Regions from separate parts of the Paenibacillus nuruki genome, predicted to be linked through region 2. Evidence: riboswitches for the same ligand, from Rfam matches in the RefSeq annotation. Region 2 holds a riboswitch; the other holds the start of a gene.
What was found. A riboswitch is a leader RNA that binds a small molecule or an ion and turns the genes downstream of it on or off. The one in region 2 is predicted to bind FMN.
Positions count from the first base shown of each region.

Region 1 (3,217 bases), 1.7 Mb from region 2:
CTGGAATACAGACAATACACCTCAATTTGGTCAACCACTGAATCCGAATGTACAGATAGCTATTCCATCAGGTGAACCAGATCGCAACCGTTATGAAGGCGAGCAAGGAACTTTTGGCGGAGCAGCTTATGCTTCTTCAAGCCCTAATGGTTCAGGATCGTCCAAAGCAGGTCATATTGATACAACAGGCAGTTATGTACAATATTCTGTGAATGTTCCTACAACAGGAACCTATATGCTAGCTGCACGTACAGGCAATGGCACCGATGGACTGGATTGGTCTACTCTGCGCCTTTCTGTCGATAGCAATAATGCAACAGACTTTTTTATTACGAATAAAGGTTGGGAAAATTGGGGATTATCAACGCAACGTCTATCGTTGACAGCAGGTAATCATACGATTCGTTTTAGTAAAGGAAATGGTTATGGAGAGTTAGACTTCTTCGATCTAGTACGTATTCAATAAATATAGGATGCTTTCAGACTTGAGATGACAAGCTACTGAATATTCAATATCTTATGACATCGCTATCTTATACAAATTAAAAAAATCCTGTCTACTATAGCGGAATTTCGCTGGGTAGACAGGATTTTTGATATTAAAGTTACTATTTATAGATAGATGAACATATTCTTTTTGATACAACAGAGCTTATGATGCAGAAGGTACTGCTGTTTTGGCATCAGATGGTTGTTGACGTCTGGAAATAAAGAATAACGCTACCCAGATTAACAAGAATCCGACCAATTGAGCCCATGTTAATAATTGTCCAAATACGATCCAGTTAATAATGACACCGACTAATGGAAAGCTCAATTCTGCTAATGTTGCTACCGAAGCTTTGGTGGTCGATAATCCTTTATAATACATCAATAGACTGAGCAAGCCCGGCAATAAGGCTTGACCTAGCAAATTCAATGATACCGCTGCGATACCACCAGAATCAGCAGATAGGCTCCAAGCTGCACCTTCATGCCAAGTTAATACAAGCAATAATGGTAGTGCCATAATAAAGCGCAATGATGTGACGGTCTCATATTTCATCTGTCCCACCATTAAGCGTCCCATAACTGTAGATCCACCCCATAATGCAGCTGCACCTAGAGCAAATAAACTACCGACCTGTACAAATTCACTCATATGACCAATCGGAATCGCGAATCCGAAAGTTAAAATATACGTACCGACTAATGCTAAAGCAAATAACCAGCCAAATCCACGCGGTAATACTTCTTTCAAAATAATACGGGCTAATACGATGGCAAAGATTGGTTGTAATTTCTGTAATAATAAGACGGCATTGAGGTTACCATGAGCCAATCCCATCGTAAATAGAATCGTAGCAATTGCTGATCCACCCCATGATAAGAACAATAACGCTCCAATATGGCGCATTTTTAATCCTTTTAATTCAGCACGGTTCACCCATAATACCGGAGCCGCCGCTAGAAAAACAATCAAATGCTCCAACAATACCAACTGAGTTGAAGTCATTGTTTTCAGCAAAATAATTCGGAACAGTGGATCAACGCCCCATAAAGCGGCGCCTACAAAAACAAGCCAAAATCCACTTTTAATATGACGCTGTCTAGCTGATGATGCTGTTTTGATGTTATAACTTGCATTTTCCATGATTCAAACTCCCTACGTGATTAGAATTTGAATATGAGATCTCATACGGAAAGCCCCCGTTATCAACGTACAATAAACGGGGGCTTGATCAAATAAACGTGCAACTGTATTTTACAATACACTGGCATGCTTATCGGTTGATCTTCTCCCATCCGGACTTTACCGTCGGCTCTGGATTCTCACCAGATCAGTCATTCCTCTATAAAACGAAAAATGAGTCGCGGGCTACCATTTTTTCACTTGTAAAAAAATGTTCACCGCCGGTCGGGAATTGCACCCTACCCCGAAGATCTCTATTCGATTTTGGTTTGTTAGTATAATTTAGCTACTCTCATGTTTAACCATGAAAACAAGATTTGAAAACTTTCTTGTATCAAACATTCAATATATCTCATTATAAAGATACTTTTAGTAACTTGCAATAGTTTTGTACAAATAAATAGCTAACAATAGATTAAAACATTTAATCCCGATCAATTAACTATACTATACAACAAATATAATTTCTGTCTAGTCATGATCGAATGTTTCTATACATTTATAGATTTGTCGATAAAAATGGAAAATATAACTATTTTCTTTTGCATTACTCTATTGTCACATATCTGTAACAGTTGTATAATCATAGATGCTTTACATGTTTCCACAATATTCAGTACATAATTGAGAGGGGTAGAAAAATTTGGATTATAATTCGCAAAACAATGGTTACCCGCCTGCGCAACCGGATGCACCTGCTTCTATTATTAGTGTGAAAGAATGGATGCTTACACTTTTATTGTTAGCTATTCCAATTGTCAATCTAGTAATGTTATTTGTATGGGCTTTTGGTGGCGGTACTCATCCTACCAAAGCTAACTATGCCAAAGCAGGACTGTTATGGGCAGCAATCGTTATTGTTATTTACATTGTTATCTTTCTTGTTTTCGGTGCAGCATTATTCGCAGGTATGGGCAATATGGAACGCAGCGGATACTAATAGAACAACCAAAAGAAGCACCTCGCAGGGTGCTTCTTTTTTTGTCTATTTTTAAATAGATGTTCTTAGTAACGATCTAATACCAATTGTGTTTTGAGTGAATCTTGTGGTACTAACCAACCTTCTTGATTCAAATAGTTCATTAATTGTTGACGATCTGCTGCTGCTGTATTGTAATCATCGGTTTTGAACGAAATCTCTATCACTGGCTCTGTACCTGTTCCTGAAGCATTGCGAATGGGCCAAATTTCAACATCCACATCGATTCCGTTCCATGTTCCTTCATATTTACTAGCTACTACAGGTCCATAAGCACGAGACACTTTTAGCTGCTTTTCACCCCAGCTTGATCCATCTTTCCACTTTTTCAATTTCCCTGGAAGATTATCTACAAGTAGAGACAATGCTTTGCTATCTGCTGGCAATGTGGCTCCTGATGTGGTTGCTTTAGACTTTTTATCATTAGAAAGACTTAACGTCTGCTTACCATAACCCCAATCGACTTCAGCTTCATAATTCGTATCTGATGCATCAAATCCTTGTTGATTCGCTAGAGTTAACGCCGCATCAATATTTCCGTTAGCAATGTTATAACGCTTTTTATA
Region 1 covers NZ_OY725677.1:2,751,323-2,754,539, forward strand. Annotated here, with positions in the region: gene RCP16_RS12270 (family 43 glycosylhydrolase) at 1-466, shown strand, start outside; gene RCP16_RS12275 (DMT family transporter) at 653-1,633, opposite strand; FMN riboswitch at 1,770-1,928, opposite strand; gene RCP16_RS12280 (hypothetical protein) at 2,316-2,612, shown strand; gene RCP16_RS12285 (hypothetical protein) at 2,678-3,217, opposite strand, start outside.
Region 1: another riboswitch for FMN. It lies ahead of RCP16_RS12275 (DMT family transporter); the one in region 2 lies ahead of ribD (bifunctional diaminohydroxyphosphoribosylaminopyrimidine deaminase/5-amino-6-(5-phosphoribosylamino)uracil reductase RibD).

Region 2 (3,217 bases):
TTGTTGCATGGTGCCGAGTGGCAAGATTTTTTTGATGATTCGAAGCCGCCAACGTTGACCGTTACTTTGAAATGACCATAAAGCATCCAGCAAACTGCCTGTATTATAATTCTGCTCCTGTAGATCAGTCACTGGAATCTCTAGAGTATGTATGACTTTTGATGAGAAAAAATTAAGAAATAAAATGATTAGCTTATCGTGATTTAGGAGCAATATCGTTTTACTAGAATAGGAAGCAAAACTTTGAGACTGGGCATAACAGATCTGCATATTAGCTTCTATGTACGGTGTAGTCAGTTTGCGAATAAGCTTTTTGTGGATAAATAGCATCATCAAGCACCTTTCTATGTGAATAATAAAGAACTTACAATGGGCAACAACATACATTATCTAACTATAAAAAAGTCAATTTATTATACAATATTAGTAATAGACAAGTCATGCGATAAGTCATTTTCAAAAGAATAATATTCATAATGACTATCTACAAAAAAGGTGAAAATGGAGCTTTCTTGATTTTTAATTGTTTCGATGATATGATTTCAGCATCACAGCAAAATCGTGATTATAATTTCATACGTTATCCTTCGGGGCGGGGCGCAATTCCCCACCGGCGGTGTTGAGATCAAGTTTGTATAGGTCTCTAAGTCCGTGACCCGGCTATGTGTTGTATAACCATAGACGGTGGATCTGGTGAGAATCCGGAGCCGACAGTATAGTCTGGATGGGAGAGGGATACAGAAGTCGCTTGCATAGCGATTTCTGAATTAAGATGCACTTATTTGAGTGTATAGTTTACTATTTTCAGGAAGCAATAATCTGTGGATAACAGGTTTATTTGGTCTCTGATGATAGTCTATATATTGAAAATATGTTGATATTGGATCAGTGGATCAAGCTGAGCCGATAGTAGATATACAGTTTTGTGCTGTACATTTACAGACATACGATCGCCATCAAATAAGCACATTCCATTCTTACTCCTATACATGAAGATGTTAAGCCCTGTAAACATTCGGATATTATTCCGGTTTACAGGGCTTTTTGCTTGTCATTGTATCATTTTAACCTTTATAATTTAGTTATTAAATTATGAATAGTAACTAAATATGAGGATACGAATATGTTAAATCATTACCGTATAGATGATCCATTGCATGTTGCGGTATGAAAGATATATTGTATCGAAGGAGCCCTTAATCATGAACGTAATCAATGATGAATTTTACATGACACTAGCACTAGATTTAGCAGAAAAGGCTCAAGGGCAGACAGATATCAATCCTGTTGTTGGTTGCGTAGTCGTCAAAGACGGCAGAATTGTAGGGATGGGAGCCCATTTACAACGTGGAACCGGACATGCTGAAGTCCATGCGCTCAATATGGCAGGAGATCAAGCAGAAGGTGCAACAGCGTATGTGACATTAGAGCCATGCAGTCATTATGGCAAAACCCCTCCTTGTAGTGATCGTCTGATCAAAGAAAAAGTGAAGCGGGTTGTGGTGGCAGCAGTAGATCCGAATCCACAGGTAGCTGGTTCAGGTATCGAAAAGTTACGCAGTCATGGGATTGAAGTGGTGACAGGAGTACTGGCTAAGCGATCGGAACGACTGAACGAAACATTTAACAAATATATTACAACAGGGCTACCTTTCGTAACGCTCAAAACAGCTAGTACGTTAGACGGTCGTCTGGCTTCTCGCACAGGAGATAGTAAATGGATATCCAATAGCGATGCTCGTACGATCGTTCATACGATGCGTCATCGTCATCAAGGCATTATGGTAGGCATTGGTACAGTATTGGCTGATGATCCTGAGCTGACCACACGTACAGAAGTGACAGGTGTTCAGCCGACTCGAATTGTGATTGACTCGCAACTTCGTATTCCTGATACCGCCAAACTATTAAATACAGAAGTGGCTCCTACGATTATTGTCACAACATATCAAGCGAATCGAGATCGTATCCATGAACTACAAGAACGTGGAATCACAGTCATTATCTGTGGTAGCGGCCCGTATGTGGATCTTCCTTTTGCGCTGAAAAAGCTTGGCGAACTGGAGATATCTTCGATTCTGTTAGAAGGTGGAGGTACGCTGAACGGTTCGATGCTTGAAGCTGGATTGATCGATCGAATCACTTTATTTTTTGCTCCCAAAATTATCGGGGGTACATTATCCACTTTTGCATTTGACGGATTTGAAAAAATGAATCAAGCAGTCACTTTAGATGAACTCGAAATAGAGACGTTAGAGGACAATGTTTATATCAGTGGATTACCACGTTATCATCACCTATAACCTTGGAGCAGATCAGCTTTATCGAAAGGAGGATATCTATCTATGTTCACCGGATTGATCGAAGAAATAGGAACACTGAGACAAAATGGACGACGTGGTGAAACGATGGTTCTGGGTATTAACGCATCACGTATTATGGACGGGCTTCAAATTGGAGACAGCGTAGCATGTAACGGGGTCTGCTTAACAGTAACCACGATTGCAGGTTCGATGTTTACAGTAGACGTAATGCCAGAGACTTATCGGTCGTCCAGTCTTAAAGAACTGACGACAGGCAGTCCGATTAATCTAGAGCGGGCGATGATCGCCAACGGACGCTTTGGAGGGCATATTGTACAAGGTCATGTCGATGGAACAGCGCATATTGAGCAGATACAGAGCAACCAGAATGCTGTGATTTTCCAGATTGCACCGACAGATCATGATTTATTTCGTTATATCATTCCCAAAGGTTCAATCACAGTCGATGGAATCAGCTTAACGGTAGTATCGGTAACCAGCACTTCGTTTACAATCTCGATTATTCCTCATACGCTTAAAGAAACAGTGCTTGCTTACCGCAAAGCAGGCGACATGGTCAATATTGAATGTGATGTGCTTGGTAAATATGTCGAACATTTATTACAGTACCAATCGAATACAGCTAATGATGCAACCCATCAGAAAAAGCCATCAATCACCAGTCAATTTTTGCAGGAAAATGGATATATGTAAGCGCTTGGCAGTATAAGCGCAAAAGAGTTCAATAAAAAAATGATTTTTGCAAAGCAAAATATCTTACAGTAAGCGCTTGGCAGTAAAAGCGCGAAAGAGTTCAATAAAAAATGATTTTTGCAAAGCAAAATATCTTACAGCAAGCGCTTGGCAGTAAAAGCGCGAGAGAGTTCAAAAGGAGGTTATATCAATGAATCATG
Region 2 covers NZ_OY725677.1:1,065,972-1,069,188, forward strand. Annotated here, with positions in the region: gene RCP16_RS04755 (hypothetical protein) at 1-132, opposite strand, end outside; FMN riboswitch at 580-740, shown strand; gene ribD (bifunctional diaminohydroxyphosphoribosylaminopyrimidine deaminase/5-amino-6-(5-phosphoribosylamino)uracil reductase RibD) at 1,203-2,303, shown strand; gene ribE (riboflavin synthase) at 2,346-3,017, shown strand; gene ribB (3,4-dihydroxy-2-butanone-4-phosphate synthase) at 3,208-3,217, shown strand, end outside.